Regions from separate parts of the Paenibacillus hunanensis genome, predicted to be linked through region 2. Evidence: riboswitches for the same ligand, from Rfam matches in the RefSeq annotation. Region 2 holds a riboswitch; each other region holds the start of a gene.
The links. A riboswitch is a leader RNA that binds a small molecule or an ion and turns the genes downstream of it on or off. The one in region 2 is predicted to bind cyclic di-AMP.
Positions count from the first base shown of each region.

Region 1: another riboswitch for cyclic di-AMP. It lies ahead of SK066_RS22140 (hypothetical protein); the one in region 2 lies ahead of SK066_RS00415 (C40 family peptidase).
Region 3: another riboswitch for cyclic di-AMP. It lies ahead of kdpF (K(+)-transporting ATPase subunit F); the one in region 2 lies ahead of SK066_RS00415 (C40 family peptidase).

Region 1 is NZ_CP139194.1:5,441,856-5,445,138, reverse strand. Features, by position in the region: gene SK066_RS22145 (hypothetical protein) at 66-557, opposite strand; cyclic di-AMP (ydaO/yuaA leader) riboswitch at 954-1,125, shown strand; gene SK066_RS22140 (hypothetical protein) at 1,249-1,662, shown strand; gene SK066_RS22135 (oxidoreductase) at 2,011-2,697, shown strand.
Region 2 is NZ_CP139194.1:97,154-100,436, reverse strand. Features, by position in the region: gene SK066_RS00420 (YwhD family protein) at 427-948, opposite strand; cyclic di-AMP (ydaO/yuaA leader) riboswitch at 1,796-1,934, shown strand; gene SK066_RS00415 (C40 family peptidase) at 1,944-2,417, shown strand; gene SK066_RS00410 (GNAT family N-acetyltransferase) at 2,720-3,223, shown strand.
Region 3 is NZ_CP139194.1:3,180,097-3,183,379, forward strand. Features, by position in the region: gene kdpA (potassium-transporting ATPase subunit KdpA) at 1-1,134, opposite strand, end outside; gene kdpF (K(+)-transporting ATPase subunit F) at 1,159-1,239, opposite strand; cyclic di-AMP (ydaO/yuaA leader) riboswitch at 1,557-1,744, opposite strand; cyclic di-AMP (ydaO/yuaA leader) riboswitch at 1,967-2,166, opposite strand; gene SK066_RS12830 (hypothetical protein) at 2,703-3,254, opposite strand.

The DNA of each region.
Region 1 (3,283 bases), 340 kb from region 2:
ACAATGATATAAATATCTATTTGCTTGCTGCCAGTCGCCCTTTATAGACACTTAACCAGCATGGCTCAAAAAGAATAATAAGACTGACAATAATAGCTGAGAAATTCCCGTTCAGTCGGTAATCCTGTCCATCCTGTCATATAAGATGAAGCCTCTATACCTGATTCTGCCCCTGAGACACCTTCCGACAGCGCTTTGTGCCATGCGGTGAGTGCTTCTGCTGCCAGATGGGTGCGTGTGAAGCCCCATAGGGATTCGTATTGGTGAATAAGGATTCTGGCTTCTGCTGCTTCCACGTGCTTGAGACGACGGAACACTTGCCCCCACTTGATTAGATCCAGATGCGCCGATCCATCCGAAAACTCAAACTCTGCCCAGCCTGTAGCTCCGCCACCGGATAGGCGCAGCAAGCCACAATGTAGCGGACGACAAGATTCTGGCAATGCGAGCTTCGCCTGATCATATACAAATAGCTCCATCCGCTGAACACGAGCATGAACCGGAACGAGCTGCGAATCAACCGTAGGCTGAATCAGGGTGGCAACAGCAGATAACATACGTACATACACTCCTTTGAATGTGAGGTTTAGTTGTCAGCCATCATAGGGCATTTTGCAGGCAACGTAAATGCCAGATAAAGTCTATAGACCGTCATTTAAGTCAGCTGCTATGCATGTAATCGGATTCATTCCCTTTATTCATGCCATTAGTTCGATAATGCTCGGTTTTGCTTTACTTTATACAAAAAGCTAGTATACGTGAATAATAATGTGTAAATAAGCGAAAATAGAAGGTAAACGATCATTTTGTCCTGTGAAATGATCAAATTGACACCAAATGCGAAACCGCTCGTCTTTACTTTGCCTGAACAGGGGAGTATGATTCGTCTCAAGTTCATAAATTACGGTGTACGACATCTATATTGGCGCCGTAACCAGCTTAATGTCCGAGCCGCAGAGAAGACGCTCTGTAGCCGGGGAGCGGGGGAACCAGCGAACAGCCATCACAGACTGTTCAGGGGTGAATCGGTATCGCAGCGATCCATTAAGATCGACTGCTATCTGTAGGGAGACTCTTACTTCCGAATCCGTCAGCTAACCTCGTAAGCTGAATATAAGAGAGGCGACAATGATCATGACATCCGGTAAGCGCAGCTATGTCTGCGTGCGGAATGCCTGAGAAGCTGGCGAGAAAACCTCTTGTGCAGCTTCTTTTTTGTTTGCCTTCACACAATTGGAGGAGAAAGAGATGGAGTTGGAGCAGGAATCGGAGTTGCCTAAGGAGTATGTGCTGGTATCTCCAGCGACGCGTGCAGGGGAGCAGTTTATGCAGCTGCTCAAGGTCAAAGGAATTGCCTTTGCCGCGATCGTAAATAGCTATGCAGAAAAGGTAAAACTAGAACGAATGGGTGTGGCTCATGTGCTGTTGCTCGATACACAGCGCCAGGACGAATGGACCATTCCACAGCTAGCTGTCGGTAAAGTGTATCTATTTGAACGCAGCCTGCCGCTCTGCTGTCGGTATATCCAAATGTGCCGTACATGGACAAGCGAGCCGATCTACGTTATTACCGAAAGCAGTAATTCACGCATGATCTACAGAGGACTGGGTGCCGATCATATTGTGCACACGAATGGCGGCAGTGTCGCCTTTTTGCTCTGAGCAGCATCATAGCCTGACACCCGAATGACGCAGCATCTGCGCATTCGGGTATACACATGTATAAATAACAGAACTGCAATTACACATACGAATGATATGAAGGAAATATATGAAGGAAGACGCTATACAGGAATCGAGATATAGGGATGGAATATGATCGAGAGATCACCTGATAGATAGGTATAGGGATAAAGAATAGAGGTACAAACGAAACGCTTCTTCCAATCGTTTTACAGGAAGCACTCTAAGGGAAGCGCGATACGAGTAAAACATAGCAAGCGAGCGATCCGATCGAGCCACAACACACAGCATAATGGATACTAGCAGACAGAATGGAGGGGAAGTAAACTGACAGAACGCATAGCACTCGTCGCAGGCGCTACAGGTCTGGTCGGGCGCTCGCTGGTCGATATCCTCGTCCATGAACCAACCTATGACCGTATCAAAGTGCTTGTACGCCAAATCGTACCAGACTGGCAGTCGTATATACAGGTTGAGCAGATCGTGACCGATTACGATCATTTAGACCAGCATGCGGATACATGGCAAGCCACCGATGTATATTGCTGCCTCGGCACTACGATCAAACAAGCAGGCAGCCAGGAGCGCATGTACCAGATCGATGTCACCTACCCGCTCCGACTGGCTGAGCTAGCCCGGGCAAGGGGAGCCGAACACTTCCTGCTCATCAGCGCCATGGGAGCAGATGCTAACTCACGCATCTTCTATTCCCGTATCAAAGGCGAGCTAGAGCAGCAACTATCTACACTCGGCTACCCATCCCTATCCATCGTCCAGCCCTCCCTGCTACTAGGAGAACGCAAAGAATTCCGACTCGGCGAACGCACGGCTGCCGCTATTTCCAGCGTAGTATCGCCCCTGCTGCGAGGAGGGCTATCCAAATACAAACCCATCCAAGCCACCACCGTCGCCAAAGCCATGTACAAGCTCGCTCTAAAACGCCCCAAAGGCGTAAATACCTACCTTTCCCACCAATTACAACAACTCGGCTCATCTCACCAGACCGATAGCTGACGCGATAATGAGCGAAGAAGGAAGGTACAACGTGATGCGCGTAATATGGATATGCAGCGAGGGAATAGAATTACAAACTAACATCAAATAAAGCATGTAAAACATTCTTCAACCTCATCAGATGCTTCACTACATTCAAGGTTCTTAAAGTAAAGTTCTTATTGCTACCTCCCACCCGTACAAGTGGATGTTAGCGCCTGCTTCATCTCTGATACATTTAAGAACTGAATCTAAGAGTGAAAAAAACGAAATGATCCACTTTTAGCAATCTTTCTTATTTCTATTGTGTCTGTCCTTGCAGTGAGAGTCTTAGCCCTTTACAACATATGCTGCGAGCAGCACGGAACGGAGGGAAGGAAATAAGGGAAAAGGATGACTTGCAGTGTTAGCGATTTTCTAAAACGGGGTTCAATGAAGAGTGATTTTTGCGTAGCAAAATATCTTACCTCTGAGGAGGGGCGGGAATCTACATTTACTCCTAATCCAGTAGATTCCCGCGGCTCCACTGAGTCCGTTCCCTTATTCCTTCCCGCAAGTGATGTACGCACCCAGCACAAATGCAGCGCAAAGTGAACCAAAGACGCAC
Region 2 (3,283 bases):
TTACGAAGATGACTGTAAGGCAATTATAACAATGGATTGTGCATTAACAAAAGCTATTTTCCAATTTCATAACGGGACTAAAGGTTTTAATCATTTATACCCTATTTTTCCAGAAGATGATAATGTTTTCCGGTGATTCCTCTAAATATTTTATGCAAATGTATTGATTTTATAGTGGAATCATTGAATTTCTGCTGTATAAATATACATTCCCACTGGAAATTGCGCTGGAAGCGTCTATACATCCTCTGTATCTGTTTTATGCAAATAGAAGAGATGACAAGCATGGATGAATGAACGAGCACCCATTCTTTCGCTTTGGATATAAAAATAGCCGACTACGAGCTTCATTCACGAATTGAAAAAGCTGTAGTCGGCGTATACTCTCATGTTTTAACGTTCATAGTGTAGTATTCGTTGCTTGTTTTAGCTCTCCAGCACCTGCTTCAGCTCATCCGAAGAACGATTCCACCATTCTTCATTATGGCTCACAAGCAATGTTTTCAGCGCTGCCTTATCATCCGGACCAAGCTCACTCAGCATAATACGGCGCTTGATCGCATAGTCCAGCTTGTTCACATGGTCGGCGAGGATTTTCCAGCCCTTTTTATGCTCCTCATCAATCCACATCTCGCAGGCTGTGGCTCCAGCATAGCTTCCGCCTTCTGGCTGCTTATCTACCGCGACCCAGACGACCCATACCTGACGTCCGCCTTCCAGCTCCTCACGATTGGTGGTGAACTTGATGCCGCGCTCTACTTTACTTTTTGCGTGCATGGCGCCGATATCAATCTTCGCTTCGCCTCCATCAATAATAATAGGAGAAACGTTATTCAGATTGATCGCACCCGCACCAAAGCCTTTATGTTTACTGCTCTTCGTACTGCTACTAATGATGTTCAGAGACATCGCTTTTTTGGCAGGTTGAGCTGATTGATTTTGATCCATATTTTGATCCATGTTGAAAAATACTCCTTTTCTGTTCATAATTTATATTTGCTGCCGATATAAAAAAAGCAGCGTTTCATATCTTACAAACCTTTTGCAGGATAGCTGCTACATGTCTGACGGTCATTTTTGTCTATAACTATGCTTTGGCAAAGCTTAAACGACTTCTATATAGAATAGAACAGAATATAGAACCATTGATTTCTTTCTATAGAAGTAAGATATCACGATAAGCATAATCACATCATACTAGCCCTCATCTGACGTTATCCTATTCTGTCTGATCTATAAACGTGCTTTACGCTTCCCATGCAGACACGAGCCCCAATAGCAGTAAGATATTTTGCTTCGCAAAAATCACTTTTTATTGCACCTCGTGTTAGGAGATCGCTAACACTGTAAGCAGTCGTAACCTTATTGTAGCGGATCGAGTGTGAAAAACCAACGGAGCTATGAGTAACAACGTTAATCTTTTGCCTGAATAGCGATAAGCTAGCAGGATAGCAGTCTAAAAGATGACAAAGTAAAACGACAGAAAAATCACTTTTATAGGTCTAAATGCATATATCGAACGAACTATACGGGATTTTTCGACTAAAGATTAAATTTTTTTAATAATTGTAATCCCTTTAATGGCGCGGTTTTCACCATGCTGCTCACAAAGATGACAAGATTTTTCAGGTAAAAAGTGCATAACAGACATTGCCAAAGTAAAGAACCTTTGTTAGAATAAACCCAGCAAGTTTTTAGTAACAACTTTGTAAACTTTAAAAGTAAGCTTGTAACTATTGTCAGAAAAGCCGAAAATTGTCGTAAAAGTTGGATATCGTCGTACGGTGCATTAATCAAATGTGTAAAGCCAAATTTCGTGGCACCGGAAAGCGGGGGAACCGTTTTGGGTGAATTGATCTTGCAAGAGAGGGATCATAGGGGAGACCTTCTACCGAATCCTTAAGCTAACCTCGTAGGCATTGGAAGGGGACAATCGATTTAACATGAAAAAGAAACTAACCGCCGCACTCATGGGATTTGCAATTGCATTTACTGTTATGGGGAACAGCAATGCACATGCAGACTCCAGAATGGACCAGATCATTGAACCAGCAATGGGAACACCGTACCGCATCGGGGGAACATCTTTCAACGGTTTCGATTGCTCCGGATTCACACAATATGTATTCAGTAAAATGAACATTGATCTGCCGCGTCAATCCACGTCGCAGTACCAGGTAGGCGAAGCAGTAAGCAAAGGCGATCTGCAAGCTGGTGACCTCGTATTCTTCAACACGACTGGAGCAGGAGTTTCACATGTAGGCGTTATGGTAAGCAGCACTCAATTCGCACACGCTTCTACATCCAAAGGTGTACGAATTGATAATCTTAGCATGGATTATTATGCTGATCGTTTTGTCGGCGCTAAACGTGTTATGAGCAACTATGCTTTTGACACTTACGCTACAGACAATTAATTCGACCATTATGCAACTTCGACAACAATGAATCGACTATCAATATAAACCGCGAAGGATTCCCGCCAGAATCTTTTGCGGTTTTTTTATGTGCTCTTACGCTTTGTAGCTGTATACTATATAAACGAAATGAAGCTGGATTAGGTTACACTTTATACAAAAAAAGTTAAAATAAAAATAAGGCAACCATATAATTATGTCTACTTATAATTACCCGCGGATAAATTATGGTAAACACATTTTCCAATATTTATTTTATAATTTTATTCGATTTATTCCATGGTATCGAAAGGAGCTTTGCGATGCAGCCTGCATGTGTACTACCTTTTTCCGTCGTACCGATGCGTACAGAGCATGCTGCTCTCATTTGTAACTGGCAGTATGAGCCGCCTTATAACATTTATGGCTGGTTGCCTTGGGAACAGATGCAGCAGCTAGGAATTGAGTTTGGCGATCCACAGCTGCGGGAACAGCAGTATGTGTCTATTCTCGATGCAACAGACGAGCTTTGTGGCTTCGCTCAGTTCTTCCCTCTTACAGGCACGATAAGGCTCGGCATTGGCATGCGACCGGATCTATGTGGATATGGATATGGTGAATCGTTCATGCGTGCAATTACTGAAGCTGCGATCGACCGTAACCCGGATGCAGAGATCGATCTGGAGGTGCTCACCTGGAATCAGCGTGCGATTCGTACGTATCAGAAGGCAGGCTTCCATATTACCGACACGTATAGCCGCCGAACGCCAGACGGTATGAAGCCCTTCTATTGTATGGTGTATGACGAGGACGCTACCGCAGAATGAAGCTGACTATAGATTAGATCAGAAACTTCAGACGATTAGAACTCTCAGAAACGATAGAAC
Region 3 (3,283 bases), 2.6 Mb from region 2:
CATACCGACACCCGAACCGCCGAATACGGTATTCAGCATCATATTACTCAAGGCGATCATACCGCCAATTGGTGTTAATGTATCGTGCATCGTATTGACTGCACCTGTCTCCGACGCGGTAGTTACCACCGAGTATAATGAAGATTCCTCAATACCGAATCGAACCTCTTTCCCTTCCATAGAGCCTGCACTTTGCTGTAATCCGAGTTGATTGATAAGTGGGTTGCCTTGATGCTCTGCATATAATGAAGAGCTGAGCATGATCAGGAACATAATTGCCATCGATACAAACAGGATTCGTCCTTGCTTCGGATTACCGACAATGCGTCCGTACGTAAATGGAAGCGAGATCGGCACGAGTAGCATCAGAAGCATTTGCAGCAGATTACTGATCGCATCTGGATTCTCAAAAGGATGGGCAGAGTTGGCACCGAAAAAGCCACCACCATTGTTCCCCATTTCCTTAATTGCAAGGAAGCTCCCAATTGGGCCCATGCCGATCTGTTGCTGTGTTCCCTCCAGCGTAGTTGCTGTGACGGACGTGTGCAGCGTCTGCGGTACACCCTGACTAATAAAGATCAATGCAGCGACCACGCATAGTGGCAGCAAAATACGTGTAATCGCACGTACCAGATCGACGAAAAAGTTCCCCATCGGCTTACCAGCCAGACCACGCATAAACGCGATCGAAGCGGCAATACCTGTCGCTGGTGAGACAAACATCAAGAAAATAATAGCCGACATTTGCGAGAAAAGGGACAAGCCACTTTCACCGCTATAATGCTGTAGATTCGTATTCGTTAAAAAGCTAATCGCTGTATTAAAGGCAAGATCCGGGCTCATCGCCGCAATACCTGCTGGATTCAGTGGCAGCTTATCCTGCAAACGGAAAATAATATACACGATCAATAGTATAACGGTATTGCTAACAAGTAACGCGACCAGATACTGCTTCCATGTCTGGTTATTTTGCCGGATACCACCCAGCTTATAAATGATCTTTTCCAGTGGACCAAAGAAGCGATCCAGCTTCCCCGGTGTATAATCAAATGCACGGGAAATGTAAGCTCCCATTGGACGCGCTAATAACAGCGCAATTAGTAAGGTTAATGCAACTCCGATATATGCGAACATACTCACTCACTCTCTCCTGCCTGTTTAAAATTTTTCCGGATAGATCAGGGCGTAACACAAGTACACCAGCAAGCCTGCAATAATGAGCCATAATAGCCAGATCATTGTTCTTCTCCTCGCTCTCCGATCACTCTGGATGACCAGATCCCCAGTCCACCAAGCCCGAATGCCATGAGTAAAATGAGCACAATCATTAAAATGTCCAACATGGTTTCTTTCCCCTTCAGCATCAACATGCGTGAGATTAAATTTGATTTTCATTGCAATTTGACTTCACATCAAACGATTTTGAGTCGAAAAACACGAAATTAGGCGCAAAAAAAGAAGCCTCGGTAAAAATCGAACTTTTCACCGGGCTTCTTCCGTGCGTAACCGGACTGACACATAATGATGTGCAGACCAGGATGACGTAAGCCGGATATAAGTTCTTCCTGAATCGCTGACGAGGTTAGCTGTCGGGTTCGGGCTGGAAGATTGCCCGTTCCGGCATTGCCGGAATTCACCCCGTGTCAGTTGCCCTGCTGGAAGCATGGTCTGACGAATGGTTCCCCCGCTCTCCTGTAGCTATCTCGCAAGCACGAGTCGACAGGAGATTAAGCGTGTATCATGTAAAAGAGCTACGATCGATGATCATAATGATCGTATTGAGGTTCAAATTGTCCACAATCCTCTACGCTGTTTGAATGAGCGAATAGATCACTCTTTTCAACACAGGTAGTTCAGCACAACCACCAGTCTAGTGCGTCTGGCTTCAGAAGCTAATGAGCGTTAGCAAGGCATAAGAAAACACAGAGCGTCTATACCCTGTGTCATGATGGCACAAGTTCCACACTCCTCTCCCGACTTGCGCTTACGAGGTTAGCTGTCGGATTCGGGCGGTGAGAGTCGCCCTACCATCAGCGCCGGCCCCATGGTTACCGGCGCTGACGGATTCACCCCATGCAGATGATCAACGGCTCTCACACCTTTGACATGCTGCGAATTGGTTCCCCCGTTTTCCGGTAATGACCGGAAACTCAGCAATAAGAACAAGAAACTTCTGAAATTCAGTTGTTTGATCTGGACAAATGCCGATTCGCATCTGTACGCTTCCTGCTGCACCGATCGTCTGGACAGTCTGGCGTAGCACGATTGTGCTTTCCTGCTGCTGTGCGCTTCGGCGAGCATGAGAGAAGTCGTTGCGATCGCGAATCTCTAAATCCTGAAATGTATATTACTCCTGTAATTCAGAAGTGTAAAGCAGATCAAAAAGGCAAAAAAAGCCGTGGATTCCCACAGCTTTCTTTTTTGAAAATGCAGTAAAAGGATACCTTCCGCAAGCTCCTTTTTTCTCCTCATAACGCTCATTATCTCCAATTTTACATTATATTTCAGTGTTTTCAGTTTACTTTTCATCTCATTTCGCAAAATGATATGTCATTATTCACACTTGCAAAAATAAGTATATATCGACTGCTCAGGATGCCATTGGTCTACTATAAAATGGTTATGGTATACCTGTTACTAGTGATAAAGCTTCGCCTGAAGTAATCGAAAAATGACGCTTTTACGCCAAAATTAAAACAAAGCTATTCCAATGAGTGGTACATCGCTATTGTTTGACCATCCAGCGGAAAGAAGCCTTCAGATAATTCATATAGCCGAATTGCCCAGAAATGATGCTCTTCCTGCATCGCCTGCGCATCAATCTCCATATAATAATGAGTCAGCGTATCTAGCAATGAATCCAGGTCTAGAACGCGATCTGTACAGACTGCTTGCTTGTCGATCAGCTGTTGGAGCACTACACTCGTAAAAGCATGATAAAAGCTAATAAAATGATGCCATGTATCATTGCAATAGGCTATACGATACGAATCCTCCTCCTGGTACAAATAGCCGATCCATTGCCTCTCCCATGACAGGACAAAGTAACCGCCCAGATCCTGCCCGAAGACGATCCATTCCTTATTTTCATAGAGAAACCGATAAAACTCTGGATAAAACTGGACGGCATAATGCTCGTAGGGCATTAACAGCGCTGTCTGCTGTCGCATATGTATCAGCGTAGAATGGGCAGTAAGCTCTTCCTCACGTAGCAGACTAAAATGTTGCTCGATCTCATGAATCAGTGGCTTCATATAAGATTCACCTCAAGTGGATGGGAATA